DNA from 3 places in the Roseixanthobacter finlandensis genome. Region 2 is predicted to be linked to each of the others. Evidence: riboswitches for the same ligand, from Rfam matches in the RefSeq annotation. Region 2 holds a riboswitch; each other region holds the start of a gene.
The links. Region 2 has a riboswitch for cobalamin ahead of V5G24_RS18930 (DUF1636 family protein). Riboswitches for the same ligand answer to the same signal wherever they lie in the genome.

Region 1 (7,379 bases), 570 kb from region 2:
CCCATGGACACCCGCAGCACCGACCTCGGCTATCGGGTGAAGGGCACCATCGGCGCGTCGCCGATCGATATCGTGCGCGCCGGCAACGAGCTTTATTACAACAATCTCGACGATTGGTGGCCGCCGGTGGCAGATTCCATGATGATGGGGCCGAACACGTTCGAGAACATCAATAACGGCCAGCGCCTGCGCTTCGGCTATTTCGGCGAATGGGAACGCCATCTCGACGCGCAATGGACCACCATCATCGGCCTGCGCAACGATATCGTCTGGATGAACACCGGCGACGTGCAGGGCTACAATGAAATGATGTACGGCGCCAACGCTGCCGCCTTCAATTCCCAGAGCCACGCGCGCACCGACTTCAACATCGATGGCTCCGCCATCCTGCGCTATGAGGCCAACGCCTTCAGCCTTTATGAGCTCGGCCTGTCCCGCAAGACCCGCTCGCCGAACCTGTACGAGCGCTATGCCTGGTCCACCAACGGCATGGCCATGCAGATGATCGGCTGGTTCGGCGACGGCAACGGCTATGTGGGCAATCTCGATCTGGTGCCGGAAAAGGCCCACACCTTAAGCTTCACGGCGGATTGGCACGATCCGGCGCAGAAGGTCTGGCAGGTGCGGGTTTCGCCTTATTACAGCTATGTGCAGGACTATATCGACGTGCAGCGCTGCGCCCTGCCGGGATGCCTCGCCAATTTGCCGAACAATCTCACCGTCGACAACACGTTCGTCTATCTGCAATTCGCCAATTACGACGCCTGGCTCTACGGCGTGAACATCGATGGCAAGCTGGCGCTGTGGGACGATCGCAGCTACGGCCAGGGCGCCTTTCGCGGCGGCCTGAACTTCGTGCGCGGACAGCGCACCGACGGGGTCAATCTCTACCATATCATGCCGGTCAACGCGACGCTGGCGCTGGACCATACCCTCGGCAATTGGAGTTCGAGCGTCGAAGTCCAGCTCGTGGGCGCGAAAACCAATGTCAGCCAGGTGCACAACGAGCTGGAGACCTCGGCCTATGCCCTGCTCAACTTCCGCACCAGCTATACGGCGGGCCAGCTCAAGGTCGATTTCGGCATCGATAACATCCTCGATACGCAGTACGACCTGCCGCTCGGCGGCGCGAACCTGGTCAATTACCAAGTCTCCAGCATGATGGGCACTTCGACCGCCTGGGGCTATCCGGTCGCCGGCTATGGCCGCTCCATCAATACGCGGGTGACCGTGTCTTTCTGAGTCTTCGCCAACTTAAGCGGCGCGTCCCTGCGAGGACGTGCCGCACGACTTTGGTCTACGGTTGTCGGCGTGCCAATGTCATACTGTGGTCCGACGAACCTTCGAGACATCTTGATCTTGGCCAAGCCGCGCACATCCTGGAGAGCCTGGGCCGCCATCGCGGCGGCCTATCTGCTCGTCCTCCAGATGCTGGCCGTGGGGCTTGCCGCGGGCGCCCAGGCGGCCCAAGTGGCAGCCCAGGTGTCGGCAGCCCAGGGTCCGGATGCGTTCGCCATCCTCTGTTCCAGTGCCCCGGCCGAGGACGCGTCCCAGACCGGGGACGGGACCCCTTCCCATCATGACGGGCTGGACTGCTGCGTCATGGGCTGTCCCATGTTCGGGCCGGCCGCCGCACCGCCGCCGGCGGCGGAGGGGTTTGTCGTGCCGGTCCGCCATGCGGCATCGATCCTCATGCGCGGCGCGGACGTTTCCGCCGCGCCGGGCCAGCGTCGGTCCCCCAGCCGCGCCAGGGCTCCACCCACGATCGCCTGACGCCTGCCTTCGCGCAGGAAATGTCCGCCGATCGTGACATCCGGTCCTCCCCTGGAGGAGGCCGTATCGTGGAGCTAAATCATGTTGAATTCCCTCCGTTTTCCCGGCGCGTTCTCGCGCATCTGCCGCCGCATGTATCTCGAAGAGGCCCTGGCGGCCCTGGCCTTCGCCATGTTCCTGCTCACCCTCTCCGCGCAGGCCCTGATGGCGCACGAGTTCAAGGCCGGCGCGATCGAGATCGATCACCCCTGGACCCGCGCGACGCCCGCCGGCGCCAGCGTCGGTGCCGGCTATCTGGTGCTGAAGAACGGCGGCACGACGCCCGACCGCCTCGTCTCGGCCACCGCCGAGGTCGCGCAGAAGGTGGAAATTCACGAGATGTCCATGAAGGACGGGGTGATGACCATGCGTCCGGTGGCGGGCGGCATCGCCGTTCCCGCGCAGGGCTCCGTGGCGCTGAAGCCGGGCTCCTATCACCTCATGCTCATGGGGTTGAAGCAGCCCCTGAAGCAGGGCGCCATGGTCAATGGCACGCTGACCTTCGAGAAGGCCGGCACGGTGTCGGTTCAGTTCAAGGTGGAATCCATCGCCGCCCAAGGCAGCGACGATGGCGGGCACGACCATATGAAGATGCCGTCCGGCAAGTGAGCCGCCGGTCGTGAAAAGCGCCAAGCTCTCCGGCGGCACGCGGCGTTGTCGCGTTCGCGGTTCGCGTTGGTGGCCTCGGCCGTGCGCTCGGGGCGGCGCGGCGCTTTTCGCCTGCCCTTCGCCCGAATATCGGCACAGGAGCCGCCTTCCATGGGCATCATCAAGCTGAGACCCGTGCCGTCTCCCGAAATGCAGGTGCGCACCGTCGCGATGGTGGACGGGGGCTTGGACAGCGCCGATCTGTTTCGCACGGTGCGCACGGTGCGCATCGTTCATGGCGATCAGGTCTATACCCTCACCCTGACCTCCAAGAACAAGCTGATCCTCACCAAATAATCGCTCGCGTGCGCGCCGCGCCCAACCGCACGGCGGGTCCTGCGGCGGGTCGCGACAGAACAGCGATCCTTATGAATTGCCCTAACGTAAGTCCATGAGGCGCAATCACTGCAGGACGATCCCACCGGGCAAGGCTGCGGGCCTTGAATGCCAGCCGGTACCCCCCTGCATCGCCTCCGCACGACAAAGAATCGTCATATCCGTGCGCCCGGCCGCGCCTCCACCTTGACATGAAGCGGAGGTTGGCCGCTCCTGAACGCGCGAATGGTTCTTCCGGCATGACGCACATGCCGGAGGTGAAATGGGAACGGGGGAGGGGCCGATGACGCCCTGAGCCCCGACCGCCCCCGCGACTGTGAGCGGCGAGCGGCCTTCCACGATGTCACTGAAGCGATCCCCTCAAGGTGAGCTTCGGGAAGACGGAAGGCATGCAGCGACCCGCGAGTCAGGAGACCGGCCAGGCGCACGGATCTAACGCAGGCCGTCGGGTGAGACGGCGGAGGAGCAGTCATGCATATCGAACCCGGTCTCGTGGATAGTGGGAAAATCTGGCTCAGCTACGTCACCGCAGCCGGTGCCGGCGGCTATGCCGTGAAGCTGGCCTATGAGGCTGTCCGCGAGCGCGGCATCCTCTCCTTTCTGTCGCGCAGCGTGATCGCGAGCGCCCTCGTGTTCTCTTTCTTCGAGGTGCTGCCGCATTATCCCGTCGGGGTCTCGGAGGTTCACCTGATCCTCGGCTCGACCCTGTTCCTGATCTTCGGCATGGCGCCGGCCGCCATCGGCCTTGCCGCCGGCCTGCTGGTGCAGGGCATCTTCTTCGCACCGTTCGACCTGCCGCAATTCGGCATGAACGTCACGACGCTGCTGGTGCCGCTGTTCGCCCTGCAGGTCGTGGCCCAGAAAATCATCGCGCCCAACACGCCTTATGTGGAATTGCGCTACCGCCAGGCGCTCGCGCTCTCCACCACCTATCAGGCGGGCATCGTCGGCTGGGTGGCCTTCTGGGCGCTGTATGGCCAGGGCTTCGCGGCGGATAATGTCGCGGCGATTTCCACCTTCGGCGGCGCCTACATGCTGGTCATCATCATCGAGCCTTTGGCCGACCTTGCGGTGCTCGGCGCCGCCAAGGCGCTGAGCCGCCTGCGCGGCTCCATGCTGCTGGAGCGCCGTCTTTACGAAGCCGTCTGAGGCGCATCTCTCGATGTCCGTGGGCGGCTTCGCCCACGGACATGTTGCCGCAGCGGTACTTCCCGGGAGAACGCGCGGGCCGCGTGCCCTATAACCGGGGCATGATGTCGCCCCCATGTGCCTCATGAGCCGTTCCGCGCCGGCCTGGAAGCTGCCTTTCGCGCTTCTTGCCGCCTATCTGCTCGTCTTGCAGATGGTGCTGGCGGGGTTCGCGCTGGGCGCGATGGCGGCGCCCGATTCGGCCGATCATCAAGGCATTTTCTGCTCCGCCTCGGGTGCGCCCGACGGCGCTCCTGACGAGGCCCCCGATCCGTCGCAGGCGGGTCATTTCGACTGCTGCACCCGCAGCTGCCCCATGCTGGGCGGCCTGCTCATCACGCCGCCGCCCGCCGCTGAGGTGTCGGCGGTCGGCTTCGTGGTTGCGCCCGGACCGGTGCCGCCCCCCGATCCCGGCGCAAGGTCGAGCTACCCCCGCAATCAACGAACGGCCAGAGGGCCGCCCGGCGCGGACTAATCGTCCGCCCGCGGATCCCGTGCGCGCCGCTTCCCCCGCGTCTTCCTGCGAAGGCGCCGAGGAGCTGCGCGTCTTTCGATCCGTGATGCGCTGATCGCCCTCCGCGCAACCCAATTCGTTGAAGTGCAACCATGATTCAGCCCCCCGCACCGCGCGGCGGAAAGCGGCTTTGCGCCGCTCTCCTGCTCGCGACCACGCCAGCGCTCGCCCAGAACGCCCTCGCCCAGAACGCCGTCGAGCTTCCCGAAATCACGGTGCAGGACGGCGGAGCCGGCTCCCTGCTCCTGCCGCAGATCCAGAAGCTTAAGATCCCGAACGAGACCGGCAGCCTGGTCGGGCTCACCCCGTTCGAGACCCCCGCGGCGATCGACATCGTGACCCAGCAGGAGATGCAGGAACGCGGCCTCAACACCCTCACCGAGGTCTATAATACGGTGCCGGGCGTGATGGCCGGCAATTTGCCGGGAGAGCCGGGCGTCACCTCCATGCGCGGCTTCTCGCGCGGCGCCGTGGGCTATTCCGTGGACGGGATGCAGGTGCCCGATCCGCTGCTGGTCTCGCGCAATTACGACAGCTTCAGCTTCGACCGGGTGGAGATCCTCAAGGGCCCCGCCTCGGTGGTTTCCGGCAATGGCGCGCTCGCCGGCTCCATCAATCTCGTGACCAAGCAGCCGTCCTTCGAGCGCAATTTCGGCCAGGCCATCGGCAGCATCGGCAGTTTCGACACCTACCGGGTCGGCGCCGATTACAATGTGGTGGTCAACCCGAACCTGGCGCTGCGCGCGAGCGGGATCTATTCGCAGTCGAACGGCTATATCGACGACACGGGCTCGACCCAGGGCGCCTTCACCCTCGGCGCCACGGTGAAGCTCACGGACCGCCTCACCAACACAACCTCGGTGGATTATTTCCACGATGATTACGAGACCCCCTATCAGGGGGCGCCGCTGATCGCGCGGTCGGCCGCGCTTTCCCCGTCCAATATCGTCTCGGCGCCCGGCGGTCTCGTCATTGACGAGGCGCTGCGCAACAAGAATTACAATGTCTATAATGGCGAAATGAGTTCCACCGCCTGGTGGGTGCGCAACCGCACCGATTATGAATTGAACGACGACTGGACCATCCGCAACGATTTCAATTATTATACCGCGAGCCGGGTGTGGGCGAACTCAGAGGACTTCACCTATAATGCCGCGACCGGCCTCCTGAACCGCAGCACCACGTATATCTCGCACGATCAGAACGTGTGGTCCGACCGCGTCGCCGCCCTGTATGACGGCCAGCTCTGGGGCATGCGGCACCGGTTCGCGGCGGGGGTCGAATATATCGACACCACCTTCTATTCCCAGCGCCGCTTCGGGAACACCACGCCGGTCAGCCCCTATTTCCCGGCGCGCGGCTATTTCCCGGCGGATACGGCGGCGAATTTCCCGACCCGCCAGGATTATGACAGCCAGGTCGGCACCGCGGCCGTCTTCACCGAGGATGCGGTGAACATCACCGACAAATGGCTGGTGGTGGGCGGCATCCGCTATGAGAACATCCAGCTGGATCGCCAGATCTTCAATCTGAACACAAACGGGCTCTCAACCTTCGACAATACGTACGACAGCGTGTCCTGGCGTGTCGGCACGGTCTATAATATCCTGCCCGAGACGGCGCTCTATGCGCAGTATAATCAGGCGACGGTGCCGATCTCCAGCCTGCTGCTGAGCAATCTCGCCAATTCCCAATTCGAATTGTCCTATGGAAACTCGGTCGAGGCCGGCATCAAATCCGCCATGTGGGACAATCGTGTGGTCACGACGGCGTCGATCTATGAGATCGAGCAGTACAACATCCTGACCCGCGATCCGCTCAACCCCGCCCTGACCGTACAGGGTGGCTCGCAGCGCTCGCGCGGTGCGGAGGCGGAAATCGCCGTGGCGCTCACCGACCGTTGGAAGGTGATGGCCAATGTCTCCTACATCAATGCGGAATTCACGCAGCTCTACAGCGCCTCGGCCAATCTGGCCGGCAACCGGCCGCCGAACGTGCCGGAGCTGACCTATATGTTCCTCACCAGCTACCGGTTCGAGCGGATTCCGCTGACGGTGAGCGGCTCCCTGCAATATGTCAGCTCCTTCTATACCGACACCGCCAACACCATCGAGGTGCAGGGCCGCACCGTGTTCGATGCCTGGCTTGATTATGAGGTGGGCAAGGGCACCGTGCGCCTGCGCGGCAAGAATTTGACCAACGAATTCTATGCCGATTGGTCGGGCTATAGTGCAACCCAAGTCTATATCGCGCCGCCGCGCAGCTTCGAACTGTCCTATGCGGTGAAATTCTGAACCCCGGCCGCCCGGCGTCCATGTGGCGCCGGGCGGCGGGTGTGGGAGATGTTCCATGCGGGATGCTCGATGGTCCGCCGCCGCCCTCTATCGCGCGGTCTGGCGCTGGCATTTTTATGCGGGGCTCGTTTGCGCTCCGTTCCTGATGATCCTTGCCGTGACTGGCGCCATCTATCTCTTTAATGACGAGATCAATGATTTCGTCTATCCGAACCTGCGGTTTGTCCCTGCGGTGCAAGGCGCGGTGCCGCTCAGCGAAATGGCCGCCGCCGCCCTTGCCGCCCATCCGGGCGGGACGGTCACGCGCATCGACACGCCGAAGGGCGAGGGGCGCAGCGTCGAGGTGTTCGTGACGCCGCAGCAGGGCGAGCCGCGCCGGGTGTTCGTCGATCCCAGCACCGCGCGCGTCCTCGGCTCCTATGTCTATACGCGCACCTTGGTGGGCTTTGCTGATGTCGCGCACGGCTCGCTGATGCTCGGCACGTTCGGCGACGCCATGGTGGAGCTTGCGGCCTGCTGGGGCTTCATCCTCATCGTCACCGGCCTCTATCTCTGGTGGCCGAGGACGGGGAGGGGGATTGCGGGCG
Region 2 (7,379 bases):
TGCCAGGGGGAATCGCGCCCCCCAGCGAGAGCGGCCTTTAAGCACAGGCCGCCGACCGTATCAAGCCTCTTCGTCGTCCTCGAGGCCCTCGCCGATCAAATCGGAGACGTCGTCCCCTTCGTCCTCGTCTTCCTCGAGGAAGGTGTCGTCGTCCGCGTCCGCGACGAGGTCGTCATCGACGTCCACATCCACGTCCACCTCGTCCACCGGCACCTTCGCGCCGACGGCTTCCTCATCCGCCTCTTCAAGGCTGATGACCTCGACGTCGGCGACCTCCTCGTCCGCGTCGGCGACCACCGGCACGGCGGCGGCACGGGCCGCTTCGCCGCGGCTGCGGACCACCGGCTCGAAATAGGAGCGCGGGTAGGATTCGCCGGTGAAGGGAGACACCACCGGGTCCTTGTTCAAATCGTAAAACTTGCGCCCTGTAACAGGACAGATGCGCTTGGTGCCGAGTTCTGGCTTCGCCACGGCAAAGATCCTAGGGGGCTGTCAAAAGGAGGGTGCTCCATTGGCGAAACCCCATGCCCCTGTCAAGCACCGAATCCGAATACGTCGCGTGGCCAGCGTGCACGCGCTTGTGTTAGACGGCATGCAATCCATCCTGGAACGGCAGCCGGCGGGACTTTGCGAGGCTCCGCGCGCCGAAAATGGGAGCAGTCATGTCCAGCGCCGTCGCTCAATCTTCTTCCCATGGTGATGGGGAAAATGCCGTTCCCGGCGCAAGCCGGCCCTCCCCGGCCCTCGCCGGAACGGTGCGCGTGCCGGGCGACAAGTCGGTTTCGCACCGTGCGCTGATGTTCGGCGCCCTGGCGCGCGGGGAAACCCGCATCACCGGCCTGCTGGAGGGCGAGGACGTGCTGAACACCGCCAAGGCCTGCATCCAGCTGGGCGCGCAGGTGGAGCGGCTCGGCGCGGGCGAATGGCGCGTGGTCGGCGTTGGCGCGGGGAATCTGAAGAGCCCCGAGGCGCCGCTCGATTTCGGCAATTCCGGCACCGGCGCGCGGTTGATGATGGGCGTGGTGGCGGGAAACCCCATCGTCGCCACCTTCGACGGCGACGCCAGCCTGCGCCGCCGGCCCATGAAGCGGGTGCTGGATCCGCTCCTCGCCATGGGCGTGGTGGTGGAAGAGGAAGCGCCCGGCGGCCGCCTGCCGCTGCGCCTGAAGGGCCTCACCGAACTCAAAGCCTTCACGTATGAAACCCCGGTGCCCTCGGCGCAGGTGAAATCCGCCGTGCTGCTCGCGGGCCTTGCCGCCAGCGGCGACACGGTGGTGGTGGAGCGCGAATCCACCCGCGACCATACCGAGCGCATGCTGACCCATTTCGGCGCCGACGTGCGGGTCGAGCCGCACGGCGCCCACGGCCGCCGCATCACCCTCGCCGGCCGGCCGGACCTGAAGGGCGCGCCGGTGGCGGTGCCGTCCGATCCGTCTTCCGCCGCCTTCCCGCTGGTGGCGGCGCTGATCGTGCCGGGCTCGGACATCATCCTGAAGGACGTGATGATGAACCCGCTGCGCACCGGCCTCATCACCACGCTGAAGGAGATGGGCGCCTCCATCGAGACGCTGTCTGAGCGCACCGAGGGCGGCGAGGCCGTGGCGGATCTGCGCGTGCGCCATTCCGTGCTGACCGGCGTCGACGTGCCGCCCGAGCGCGCGCCTTCCATGATCGACGAATATCCGGTGCTCGCCGTGGCGGCGGCGTTCGTGCACGGCACCACCCGCATGCGCGGCCTCAACGAATTGCGGGTAAAGGAAAGCGACCGCCTCGCCGCCGTGGCCGACGGGCTGGCCGCCTGCGGCGTGCCCCATGAGATCATCGGCGACGATCTGCTGGTCACCGGCCTCGGACCCGATGGCGTGACCGGCGGCGGACCGGTGGCGACCCATATGGACCACCGCATCGCCATGGCCTTCCTGGTGATGGGCTTCGCGGCCCGCGAGGGGGTGCGCGTGGACGACATGCGCTTCATCGCCACCTCCTTCCCCACCTTCGTGCCCATGATGGGCGGCCTCGGCGCGGTGCTGGCATGAGCGACGGCCTGATCATCGCCATCGACGGGCCGGCCGCGTCCGGCAAGGGCACCCTCGGCCGCAGGATCGCGGCGACCCTCGGCCTGCCCCATCTCGATACCGGCCTGCTCTATCGGGCGGTGGCCGCGCGCTGCCTCGCCGACGGCACGCTCGACGACGAGATGGCCAGCGCGGACGCGGCCCGCACGCTGGATCTGCGTTCGCTCGACCCGGAAAAGCTGCGCACCGGCGCGCTCGGCGAAGCGGCGTCCGTGGTCGCCGCCCGCCCGGTGGTGCGCGGGGCCTTGCTGGATTTGCAGCGGCGCTTCGCCGAGCAGCCCGGCGGCGCGGTGCTGGACGGGCGCGACATCGGCACGGTGATCTGTCCCCATGCGCCGGTGAAGCTGTTCGTGACCGCCTCGGCGGACGTGCGCGCCACGCGGCGGCATCGCGAATTGCTGGAGCGCACGTGCGACATCGCGTTCGAGGATGTGCTGGCCGACATCCACAAGCGCGACGCCCGCGATTCGCACCGCGCCACCGCCCCCCTGGCGATGGCGCCCGACGCGGTGCTGCTGGACACCACCCATCTCGGCATCGACGAGGTGCTGGCCGCCGCTTTGGCGATCATCGCCGCCAAGACCGCGGCGGCGGGCGCCTGAGGCGAATCGACGTTCAACCGAATGCTCGGCGCTCGCCCTCCCCCCTTGCGGGGGAAGGGTGGGGAGGGGGGTCCGGCCCGCCAGCATGACCTTCGCCCGGACAGCGGGGAGACACCCCCACCCTGCCCTCCCCAGCAAGGGGGGAGGGAGAAAGCCGCCGCGCCCCCTGGTGCTGGGTCTCGATTGCCCCCGGCCCGGCCGGGGCACCACGCGCCGCTTCATTGACTTCGCGCCGGAGCGGTTCTTAAGTGTCGGCGTCGATGGTCCCGGTTCGGGCGGCTTGCCGCTTCCGCCGGGTGAAAAGGGAATGCGGTCGCGCCCGGGTGTTCCGGTGCGATAGCCGCAGCTGCCCCCGCAACTGTAGGCGGTGAGTTCCGGCCGAAAAGCCACTGGAAGACGGGCCTTGCGCCCGCTCCGGGAAGGCGGCCGCGAACGGCGATCCGCGAGCCAGGAGACCTGCCACCGACAGGAATGCGCGCCGGGCGGGGTGCCCTGGCATGGCGATTCTTTCTGTGGCGCGCGGTTGCGGGCCGCGCGCACCCATGGAAAGCGGCGTGGAGCGACCTTCCAACGACGATGCGCCTTTCGCGGCGGGCGACACGACGCCGCGCACCCCCGCGCCCGCCGACGGGCCGGCGCGCGATGCCCTGCGGGTCGCCAGCGTTCCGGCCGTGACCCTGTTCGTGTGCACCACCTGCAAGCTCGCCGGCGCGGACACGGACGCGCCACCCGCCGGCGCCGCCCTGGCGCGGCAGGCCCAGGATGCCTTTGCGCAGACCTCCGACGCCGCCATCGCCGTGAAGGAGGTGCGCTGCCTCTCCAATTGCAAGCGCGCGCTCTCCGCCGCCTTGGTGCGCACCGGCGGCTGGTCCTACGTGTTCGGCGATCTCACCCCCGATAGCGCCGCCGACCTTTTGACCGGCGCCGCGCTGTTCGCGACCTCCACCGACGGCATCCTGCCCTGGCGCGGACGCCCCGACAGCCTCAAGCGCGGCATGATTGCCCGCATCCCTCCCATGAACTTCTCCGAGGACCAGCGATGACCTCTCTCGCCCGCATCCCCTGCACCATCGTCACCGGCTTCCTCGGCGCGGGGAAGACCACTTTGATCCGCCACATCCTGGAAAATGCCCAGGGCAAGCGCCTCGCGGTGATCGTCAACGAATTCGGCGACGTGGGCATCGACGGCGAGATTTTGAAGGGCTGCGGCATCGAGAGCTGCCCGGAGGACAATATCGTCGAGCTGGCCAATGGCTGCCTGTGCTGCACGGTGGCGGACGATTTCGTGCCGGCGCTGGACCTGATCTTGTCCCGCACCCCGCGCGTGGACCACATTTTGATCGAGACTTCCGGCCTTGCCCTGCCCAAGCCCCTGGTGCAGGCGTTCCAATGGCCGGCGATCAAGAGCCGCGTCACCGTGGACGGCGTGGTGGCGGTGGTGGACGGCCCGGCGCTCGCCGCCGGCCGCGTCGCGGACGATCTGGCGGCGCTTGCCGCCCAGCGCGCGGCCGACGACACTCTCGACCATGACGACCCGGTGGAAGAGGTGTTCGAGGACCAGATCGCCTGCGCCGACCTGATCATCCTCTCCAAGTCGGACCTGCTGGATGCGGCCGGCGCGGACATCGCCGATGCCCGCATCGCGCAGGCCCTGCCGCGTGCCGTGAAGGTGGTGCGCTCGGCCGGCGGCAAGGTGGATGCGGCGATCCTGCTTGGCCTCGGCGTCGGCACAGAGGATGAAATCGACGCCCGCCGCACCCATCATGACGACGAGCTGGACCACGACCACGACGATTTCGACAGCTTCATCGTGCGCCTGCCCGACATCGCCGATCCCGCCGCCCTCGCCGCCCGCGTGGCGCGGGCCGCCGAAACGCCGGACGTGCTGCGGGTGAAGGGCTTCGCCCATGTGGCCGGCAAGCCCTTGCGCCTGCTGGTGCAGGGCGTGGGCACGCGGATTTCCCACCAGTTCGATCGGCCCTGGCGGGCGGACGAGCCGCGCTCCGGTGCGCTGGTGGTGATCGGGCTGAAGGGCTTCGACCGCGCGGCGGTGGAGCGCGCCCTGCTGGCCGAGGAACCGGCGCTTTCCGCCTGAGGCTGGGATAAGCTTTCTCCATGCATCTGCTCGCGAGCACATCCGCCACCATCGAGGACCTGGCCGAGCCCATCGACCTGCGCCAGCCTCCCGGCGATGTGCTTGCCTTGTCCTTCACCGACAGCGACCTGCTGGCGCTCGCCGCAGCGTGGCGGCAAAGACGCGACCGCCTGCCGAGCCTGCGGCTCGCGCGGCTGAAGGATCTGCGCCACCCCATGTCGGTGGATCTGTGGATCGACAAGGCGGCGCGGCACGCCAAGGTGATCTTGGTGCGCCAATTGGGCGGGCTCGACTGGTGGCGCTATGGCGCCGAGCGGCTCGCGGAGCTGGCCCGCACGCGCGGCATCGCCCTCGCGCTGCTGCCGGGCGAGGACCAGGACGACCCGCGCCTCGCCGCCCTCTCCACCGTGCCAGCCGCGGAACTGGCCGCATGGCTCGGCTATTTCCACCAAGGCGGGCCGGACAATATGGCGGCGTTGCTGGAGCGGGTGGCGCGCGTGGTGCGGGGCGAGGACGGCACCGCCATCGCCGGGCAGAAGCCCGTGCCGCCCGCGAGCTTCTATCTGCCGGGGCTGGGGGCGGTGGATTTGGCGGACGTGGTGGGCCGCGCCCCGCCTCCCCCTCAATCCCTCGCCCCGCTTCCCCCACCCCAGCCCTCCCCCGCAAGCGGGAGAGGGGGCGCGGTGGCGCTTGGGGAGGGTGAGCGCTCCCATCCCGACCTCGCCAATCCCCTCTCCCGCTTGCGGGGGAGGGTCAGGGAGGGGGAAGAGGGCTTCGACGTAGAACCGCAATCCGCCGGAAGCGGCGCGCAGGCTGAGGCATGGACGGGAACAGCTCCGCACGACCTCGCCCCGCTGCCCCCTCAAGGCCTTTCCCCGCTGTCCCCTCCCCAGCCCTCCCCCGCAAGCGGGAGAGGGGGCGCGGTGGCGCTTGGGGAAGGCGAACGCTCCCATCCCGACCTCGCCAATCCCCTCTCCCGCTTGCGGGGGAGGGTTAGGGAGGGGGAAGAGGACCGGGGGAGGGCCAGGGAGGGGGAAGAGGGCTTCGACGTAGAACCGCAATCCGCCGGAAGCGGCGCGCAGGCTGAGGCATGGACGGGAACAGCTCCGCACGACCTCGCCCCGCTGCCCCCTCAAGGCCTTTCCCCGCTGCCCCCTCCCCAGCCCTCCCCCGCAAGCGGGAGAGGGGGCGCGGTGGCGCTTGGGGAGGGTGAGCGCTCCCATCCCGACCTCGCCAATCCCCTCTCCCGCTTGCGGGGGAGGGTCAGGGAGGGGGAAGAGGGCTTCGACGTAGAACCGCAATCCGCCGGGAGCGGCGCGCAGGCTGAGGCATGGACGGGAACAGCCCCGCACGACCTCGCACCTCCCCCTCACTCCCCCGCCCCGCCTCCCCCACCCCAGCCCTCCCCCGCAAGCGGGAGAGGGGGCGCGGTGGCGCTTGGGGAAGGCGAACGCTCCCATCCCGACCTCGCCAATCCCCTCTCCCGCTTGCGGGGGAGGGTTAGGGAGGGGGAAGAGGACCGGGGGAGGGCCAGGGAGGGGGAAGAGGGCTTCGACGTAGAACCGCAATCCGCCGGGAGCGGCGCGCAGGCTGAGGCATGGACGGGAACAGCTCCGCACGACCTCGCCCCGCTGCCCCCTCAAGGCCTTTCCCCGCTGCCCCCTCCCCAGCCCTCCCCCGCAAGCGGGAGAGGGGGCGCGGTGGCGCTTGGGGAAGGCGAACGCTCCCACCCCGACCTCGCCAATCCCCTCTCCCGCTTGCGGGGGAGGGTTAGGGAGGGGGAAGAGGGCATCAACCCCGCAGCGGATCGCGCCGGCGCACATGCCCCCCCCCGCGCCCTGCTCTTGTTCTACCGCTCCATGTGGCTGGCCGGCGATCTTGCGCCCATTGATGATCTCTGTGCGGCCTTCGAAGCGCGCGGCATCGTGCCGGTGCCGCTGTTTCTCACCAGCCTGAAAGACCCCAAATCCCGCGTCTTCGTGCGCGACGCCATCGCCGACGCCGCCCCGGACCTGATCCTCACCGCCACCGCGTTTGCGGCCGGGGGTGCGGAGGATATTTTCCCCGCTGGCGGGCCGCCGGTGCTGCAGATCATTCCCGCCACCACGGCCCGTGAAGCCTGGGCGAACAGCCCGCGCGGCCTTGCCGCCGCCGATCTCGCCATGCATGTGGTGCTGCCGGAACTGGACGGGCGGGTACTGGCCGGCGCCATCTCGTTCAAGGACATGGCCGCCCCGGACGCGGACCTTGCCTTCACCGCCGCGCTCAACCGCGCCGAGCCGCAGGCCATCGCTCATGTGGCGGCGCGCGCCGCCGCCTTGATCCGCCTCGCCCACACACCCCGCGCGGAACGCCGCATCGCCGTGCTGATGCCAGATTATCCCGGCGCCCCCGGCCGCACCGGCTATGCGGTGGGGCTGGATGTGCCGGAAAGCGTGCGGCGGGCGCTTAAAACGCTGGCGGACGCAGGCTATGACGCCGGCGCGGCGCCCGCCGATTCAAAAACCTTGCTGACGCACATCGTCCCCAGCGAGGCCCTGCCGCTCGCCGATTATCAGCGCCTGTTCGCCGACCTCCCCGAACCTGTCCGCGCCGCGATCACCGCCG
Region 3 (7,379 bases), 1.4 Mb from region 2:
GGCGGGGCGATCGCCATGCTGCTTTATTACGCGGTGGGCACCGCGATCCTGGCCTGGTACGTGGCGAGCGGGCGCAATGTGGCGCGCTTCGCCTGGACCCGCCTGCACCTGCCCTATGCCTGGAACATCCTGAAGGTGGGCGCGGTCGCGGCGGTGAATACCATCCAGATCAATGTGACCATCGCGGCCACCATGGGCCTGGTCGCCGCCCATGCGGGGCCGGGCGCGGTGGCCGGCTTCGCCACCGGCACCCGGCTCGAATATCTGCTGCCGCCGCTCGCTTTCGGGCTCGGCGCGCCGCTGGTGGCGCTGGTGGGCACCAATATCGGCGCCGGACAGAACCGGCGCGCGCTGCGGATCGCACTGATCGGCGGCGCCTTTGCCTTTGTGCTCACGGAAACGGTGGGCATTGCCGCCGCGATCTGGCCCGCCGCATGGCTGGGCCTGTTCGACGCGACGCCCGAGATGCTGGCGGTGGGCACCCTCTATCTGCGCACGGTCGGGCCGTTCTTCGGCTTCTTCGGGCTCGGCATGACGCTTTATTTCGCCTCCCAGGGCGCCGGCCGCCTCGGCTGGCCCCTCGTCGCCGGCCTGCTGCGCATGGCCATTGCCGTGGGCGGCGGCGCGCTCGCGCTTTCGGTCACGGGCTCGCTGCATTGGCTGTTCGCGGTCTATGCCTGCGGACTGTTGTCCTATGGGGCTGTGGTGGGCGTTTCGGTCGCCTCGGGTTCCTGGTTTCGCTAAAGGCGTTATCTTGACGGTTTCACCCTGATCGCGCCCCTTATGGGCGGTTCATCGGAGCACATGATGCGCATTCTCGTGGTTGGGGCCGGCGCGACCGGCGGCTATTTCGGCGGACGCCTTGCCCAGGCGGGGCGCGACGTGACCTTCCTCGTGCGTGCCAAGCGCGCCGAGCGCCTGCGCGCACGCGGCCTCCAGATCGTCAGCCCCACCGGCGATGCGACGCTTCACCCCTCCATCGTCACCGCGGATCAGATCGCGGGGCCCTATGATCTCGTGCTGCTGTCGGTGAAGGCGTTCGCCCTGGACGCAGCGCTCGCCGACGTCGCCCCGGCGATCGGCCCCGACACCATGATCCTGCCGGTGCTCAACGGCATGCGGCACATGGATCTGCTGGCCGCCCGCTTCGGGGCCGGGCGGCTGCTTGGCGGCGTCTGCAAAATCATGGGCCGCATCGACGAAGAGGGGCGCATCGTGCAGATGAGCCCGCTGCATCAACTGACCTATGGCGAAACCGACGGCACGCGCTCGGCGCGCATCCTCGCCCTCGACGGGGTGATGCAAGGCGTCGGATTCGACGCCCGCCTCTCGGACGCCATCCTGCTCGACATGTGGGAGAAATGGGTGTTCCTCGCGAGCCTCGGCGCCATCACCTGCCTGATGCGCGGCAGCATTGGCGAAGTGGCAGCGGCGGGCGGCAAGGCTATCGCGCTCGCCATCGTGGCCGAGTGCGCCGCGATCGCCCACGCGGCGGGATACGCCCCGCGCCCGGCGTTTCTCACCGAGACCCGGGCGCAGCTGACGGCGGATGGCTCGCCCATGACCTCGTCCTTGTATCGCGATCTCAACCAGGGCCATGCGGTGGAGGCCGACCAGATCATCGGCGATCTCATCGCCCGTGCCCGCGCCAGCGCAACGCCGACGCCGCTGCTGGAGGCAGTCGGTGTCGCGCTGAAACTGTACGAGAACCGGCGCGCGCAGGCCTGAGGAGGACCACCCGAAGGATGGATCACGCCGCTTGGCACCCCGTCCGGCTTGACGGTCCGATCGCCCTGCGTCTACCGTTACGACGACGGTTCCCCTTGGGGATCAAAAGGGAACGCGGTGAGTCGGCACCTGGCAGCGGGGGTTGGCGAAGCCGCGGCTGCCCCCGCAACTGTAAGCGGCGAGTCCATCGTCATCAGCCACTGGGCCCTGGGCCTGGGAAGGCGACGAGTTGGGCACTGACCCGCGAGCCAGGAGACCTGCCGTCAGCCGTGGTCACGCGCGTGCACATTGGGCGGGGTGTCCTGATGGTGGTTGTTCCCTGCGGCATCCTCGCCGCATGGAGGCCTCGTTCGCGGTGACGGACCACTCGTCCCGCTGAGGCCCAAATGCCGTCCGCCGTAATTTTTCCCGTTCGCCGCGCCGCGCGCGCCGCCCGCCGCCCCATGCTCGCCGCCCTGATTCTCTCCTCCGCCTCCTGCGCCGCCTACGCCCAGTCGGCGCCCCCCGCCGATGGCGCATCGCAATCCATCGACCTGCCCGAGGTGGTGGTGAGCGCGACAGGCATGCCGACGCCGGCGGACCAGGTGGCCTCCTCCGTCAGCGTCGTCACCGCCGAGGATATCGAGCGCCAGCAATTGCGCACCGTTCCCCAAGTGCTTCAGTCCCTTCCGGGGCTCAATGTGGTGCAGACCGGCGGGCCGGGCGGGCAGACCTCGGTGTTCATCCGCGGCACCAATTCCAACCATGTGAAGGTGCTGGTGGATGGCATCGACGCGGGCAATCCCTCGACCCCCAACGGCGCCTTCGATTTCGGCCAATTGCTCGCCACCGATCTTGCCCGCATCGAGGTGCTGCGCGGCCCCCAGAGCGGCCTCTACGGCTCGGACGCGATCGGCGGCGTGATCTCGATCACCACCAAGAAAGGCGAGGGCCCGGCGAAGGTGTTCGGCTTCGTGGAAGGCGGCGCGCTCGGCACCTTCAACCAGGCGGCGGGGCTGAGCGGCTCGACGGAGAAGGTGGGCTATTCCTTCAACGTCACCCATTTTTCCTCGACTGAAATCCCGGTGACTCCGCCCGGCATCGTGCCGCCGGGCTATCCGATCAATGCGAACGCCTACGACAACTGGACCTATTCGACCCGCCTCGATTTCCAGATGAGCGATGCGTTCGCGGTCAATTTCGTCGCCCGCTACATCGACAGCCGGCTCGCCTATACGCCGGATGTCTATCCGCCCCCGCTCTACGAGGGCCTTCCCGCCGCCGAGCGCTCCACCAGCCTCGCCAGCATGTTCTTCACCAAGGGCGAGGGCGTGTGGACCGCGCTCGACGGCGCGCTTAACACCACGTTCGGCGTCAGCGCCATGACCTCGTCCAACCCCACCACCGGGCCGAACACCTCGGTGAACGGCCAGTATGACGGCGACCGGCAGACCTATTATCTGCGCTCGAACCTCGCCTTCGCGCCGGGGCAGAACCTGCTGGTGGGCGTGGAGCGGCGCAACGAAGCGATGACCTCGTCCACCCAATATACCGACCTTTCCGCGAGCACCGGTGACACCGGCGCCTATGCGGAACTCCAGGGCAAGCTGGGGGATCGCTTCTTCGGCGCCGCCAACATCCGCTTCGACAGCGACGACACGTTCGGCGATCATTCCACCTATCGCCTTGCGCCCGGCTTCCTCATTCCCGAGACGGGAACCACGCTGAAAGGCAGCTACGGCACCGGCTTCAAGGCGCCCTCGCTGTACCAGCTCTATGCCCCCAATTACGGCAATGCGGAGCTGAAGCCGGAGGAGAGCACGGGCTATGACATCGGCTTCGAGCAGGAGGTGTTCGGCGGGCGGGTGACGTTCGGCGCCACCTATTTCCACAACGACATCACCAATCTCATCAGCTACGACCCGGTGACCTACCAGAACGTCAACATCTCCAGCGCCACGACCCAGGGCGCGGAAACCTTCGTCGCCTTCGCGGTGACTGACCGGCTGAAGCTGCGGGTGGACTACACCTATACCGAGGCCGTGGGCTACATGCCGCCCGACACCTCGTTCGGCGCCGCCTGCGCGCCGCTGACCGACACCTCCTGCACCCCGTTGCGGCGGCCGAACAACAAGGTCAGCGTCACCGCGGACTGGAACCCCACGGACGAGCTCAATCTCTCCGCCACGCTGATCTATGCTTCCGCCTGGTGGGATATCGTGCGCCTCACCAGCGATTATATCGACCAGCCGGGCTACACCGTGGTGAACGTGGCGGCGAATTACGCCCTGACAAAGCAGGCCACCCTGTTCGGGCGCATCGACAATCTGTTCGACCAGACCTACCAGAACCCGAACGGCTTCCTTGCCCCCGGTTTCGGGGCCTATGGCGGCCTCAAATTCACCTATTGAGGCGGACGGAATGAAACGCGCTGCGGGCCTGCTCGCTTTTCTGCTGCTCTGCGCGCCCGCCTTCGCGGGGGAGCAGAAGCCCGCGCGGATCGCGTCGCTCAATCTGTGCGCCGATGAACTGGTGCTGCGCCTCGCCGATCCGGACAAGGTCGCCTCGGTGACCTATCTGGCGCGCGACCCGCGCAGCTCCAATGTCGCCGATCTCGCAAAACGGGTCCCGGTGAACCGGGGCCTCGCCGAGGAAATCGTGCCGCTCGCGCCCGATCTCGTCATCGTCGGCGCCTTCACCACCCGCACCACCACCGCCATGCTGAAGCATCTCGGCGTCCCGATCCTGGAACTGGGCGTGCCGGCCAGCCTGGAAGAGGCCTATGCCCAGATCCGAACCGTCGCGGACCACATCGGCGAACCGGCGCGGGGGGAAGCGATGATCGCCGCCATGCAAAAGGATTTCGCCAGCCTGCCGCCGGTGCCCGCGCATCGCGCCTCCGCGATCGTGCTGCGGCCGAACGGCTTCACCGCCGGGCGCGGCTCCATCGTCGACGAAATCCTCGGGCGCGCCGGCTACGAGAATCTCGCCGCGCGGCTCTCCACCGACCGCCTCGGCCAGCTCAATCTGGAGGAGATCGTCGAGGCTCAGCCGGACCTGCTGGTGATCAACGGCGGCGCGGATGCCCCGCCCTCGCTGGCCGACGACCTCCTGCACCATCCCGCCCTCGCGCCGTTCGCGGCGCAGGGGCGCACGCTGTCCCTGCCCATCCGACTTTGGACCTGCGCGGGTCCCGAACTCGCGCAAGCGGCGCAGCGCCTCGCGGCCAATCGCCTGGCGGGCACGCGCATCGGCATGGCGCGATGACGGCGCGCGCGCATCCCGGCCACGCCGCGCTTGTGGCCGCCCTCGCCGTCCTGGTCCTGGCGCTGTTCGCGGCCTCGGCGGCGATCGGCTATTCGACCCTCGATATCTCCGCCGCCCTCGCCGACCTGATCGCCGGACGTGCAAGCCTGCCGGCGCTCGTGCTGTCGGAACTGCGGCTGCCGCGCGCCATCCTCGGCGCCACGGTGGGCTTCAGCCTCGGCATCACCGGCGCCGCGCTCCAGGGGCTCATGCGCAATCCCTTGGCCGACCCCGGCGTGGTCGGCGTATCGGGCGCGGCGGCGCTCGGCGCGGTGGTGGCGTTTTATTTCGGCCTGTCGGCCAGCTTCGCCCTCGCGCTTCCGCTCGGCGGCCTCATCGGCGCGGGCATCGCCACCGCCTTCCTGCTGATGCTGGCGCGCCGGGGGGTGGCCACGGCGACCCTGATCCTCGCCGGCGTCGCGCTCAACAGCCTGACCGGGGCCCTCACCGCGCTCGCCCTCAATCTCGCGCCCAGCCCCTATGCGGCGCTGGAAGTGGTGTTCTGGCTCATGGGCTCCTTGTCCGACCGCAGCCTTGTGCATGTGGCGCTGGCACTGCCCTTCATGATGGTGGGATGGGGCCTCGTGCTCGCCACCGGCCCCGCTTTGGATGCGCTGACACTGGGCGAGGACACGGCGACCAGCCTCGGCTTCTCCCTGTCGCGCACGCGGCTGCTGGTGGTGGGGGGCGCCGCGGCGGCGGTGGGCGCGAGCGTCGCGGTGGCTGGCGCGATCGGCTTCGTCGGGCTGGTGGTGCCCCATCTGATGCGGCCGCTGGCGGGGAACCGGCCGGGCCGCCTGCTTCTGCTGAGCGGGCTTGCCGGCGCGGCGCTGACCCTTGGCGCCGACATCGCCGTGCGGCTTATCCCGACCCGGCCTGAGCTGAAGCTCGGCGTGGTCACGGCCATCATCGGCGCGCCCTTCTTTCTGGCCATGCTGCGGCGCCTGAAAGTGGAGGGCGAATGATCCTCGACGTGCTCCAGGTCAGCGTCGCGCGCGGCAAGGCCCGCGTGGTGCGCGATTTCTCCCTGAAGGCGCAGCCGGGCGAGCTGCTGGGACTCATCGGCCCCAACGGCGCTGGGAAAACCTCGCTGCTGCGCGCGCTGTGCGGGCTCGAACCGCTCGCGTGCGGCCGCGTGACCTATGGCGGCCGCACCCTGGCCGAGATCGGCCGACGCGCCGGCGGCCGCACCCTCGCTTATCTCGCGCAAGGGGGGCGGATCCACTGGCCGGTGCGGGTCGACCAGGTGGTGGCGCTCGGCCGCCTGCCGCATGGCGCGGCGCAGGTGGATGCCGCCGTGCTCCGCGCCATGGCGGCGGCGGACGTGATGCATCTGCGGGACCGGACGGCGGGCGCTCTCTCCGGCGGCGAGCGCGCCCGCGTGCTGCTTGCGCGCGCGCTGGCGGTGGAAGCGCCGGTGTTGCTGGCCGACGAGCCGGTCGCCGCGCTCGACCCCTATCACCAACTCCAGGCGATGGAGCTGCTGCGCGGCCTTGCCCGGGCCGGCACCAATGTGGTCGTGGTGCTGCACGACCTGACCCTCGCCGCGCGCTTCTGCGACCGCCTGGCGCTGATGACCGACGGCACGCTCTTGGCGGCCGGGCCGCCCGCCGAGGTGCTCACGCCTGAACGGGTGGCAAAGGCCTATAACGTCACGGTGGAAACCGGCGTGCGCGACGGCGAGCTGTTCGTCCTGCCCTGGCGGCGCTGCGCTGCCACACCGCCCGTTCCGCAAGAGGCCCCGCGCAGCTGACCGGCACCGCCCCGCGTGCGAACCCCACCCGCGCGCGGGTCGTGCTCCCGGACGGCGCCCGCGCCTGGACCCGATCAGGTAAGCTCTTCGCCCACCAGATCCAGCACATGAGAGAATGCGCTTATGGTGGCCGCTTCCGCGCGGCGGTCCTCCTCGGGAGTCAGCGCGATGGCGTCGAGCGCTTCGGTGAAGCGGCGCCAGTTGAGGCCCCGCCCCTCCGGGTGGGCGGCAAGATGGCGGGCGCCGAAGCGCTCGGAGAGATCAAGCTTGATCGCCGCCTTCAGCAGGAACGCCGCCCCCATGTTGGAGCCCTCCACCACATAGAGCCAGCCGAGCGCTTCCGGCAGCGGCAGGGCTGCCGCCGGCTCGGCGACGTCCGGGCGGGCGATCTCTGGGCGAGCGAGCCCGAGATCCAGAAGGTCGCTCTCCACCCGCGACAGCCGCTCGCGGCTGGCGAGGTCCGGCAGCAGCGCCTGGAATGCCGGCGCCGCATAGAGCGGCGCGACCCGGCGATGCAGGCGATATTGGAACCGCAGAAAGCGGGCGTAATTCTGCCGGCTGGCGAAGGGCGCCGCCTGCATCACGCTGTCGTCCACGCGCTGGTGGAAGGCGC

Region 1: linked by a shared signal. The riboswitch ahead of V5G24_RS21415 (energy-coupling factor ABC transporter permease) and the one ahead of V5G24_RS18930 (DUF1636 family protein) in region 2 are both predicted to bind cobalamin.
Region 3: linked by a shared signal. The riboswitch ahead of V5G24_RS00605 (TonB-dependent receptor plug domain-containing protein) and the one ahead of V5G24_RS18930 (DUF1636 family protein) in region 2 are both predicted to bind cobalamin.

The regions. Positions count from the first base shown of each region.
Region 1 is NZ_CM195536.1:4,584,779-4,592,157, reverse strand. It holds gene V5G24_RS21435 (TonB-dependent receptor) at 1-1,242, shown strand, start outside; gene V5G24_RS21430 (hypothetical protein) at 1,354-1,773, shown strand; gene V5G24_RS21425 (copper chaperone PCu(A)C) at 1,855-2,421, shown strand; gene V5G24_RS21420 (hemin uptake protein HemP) at 2,572-2,757, shown strand; cobalamin riboswitch at 3,006-3,233, shown strand; gene V5G24_RS21415 (energy-coupling factor ABC transporter permease) at 3,268-3,945, shown strand; gene V5G24_RS21410 (DUF2946 family protein) at 4,061-4,459, shown strand; gene V5G24_RS21405 (TonB-dependent receptor) at 4,591-6,792, shown strand; gene V5G24_RS21400 (PepSY-associated TM helix domain-containing protein) at 6,848-7,379, shown strand, end outside.
Region 2 is NZ_CM195536.1:4,012,936-4,020,314, forward strand. It holds gene V5G24_RS18915 (TIGR02300 family protein) at 61-471, opposite strand; gene aroA (3-phosphoshikimate 1-carboxyvinyltransferase) at 663-2,036, shown strand; gene cmk ((d)CMP kinase) at 2,045-2,677, shown strand; cobalamin riboswitch at 2,922-3,155, shown strand; gene V5G24_RS18930 (DUF1636 family protein) at 3,175-3,720, shown strand; gene cobW (cobalamin biosynthesis protein CobW) at 3,717-4,772, shown strand; gene cobN (cobaltochelatase subunit CobN) at 4,793-7,379, shown strand, end outside.
Region 3 is NZ_CM195536.1:97,060-104,438, forward strand. It holds gene V5G24_RS00595 (MATE family efflux transporter) at 1-744, shown strand, start outside; gene panE (2-dehydropantoate 2-reductase) at 808-1,728, shown strand; cobalamin riboswitch at 1,799-2,007, shown strand; gene V5G24_RS00605 (TonB-dependent receptor plug domain-containing protein) at 2,115-4,118, shown strand; gene V5G24_RS00610 (ABC transporter substrate-binding protein) at 4,129-4,974, shown strand; gene V5G24_RS00615 (FecCD family ABC transporter permease) at 4,971-5,978, shown strand; gene V5G24_RS00620 (ABC transporter ATP-binding protein) at 5,975-6,766, shown strand; gene V5G24_RS00625 (biliverdin-producing heme oxygenase) at 6,841-7,379, opposite strand, start outside.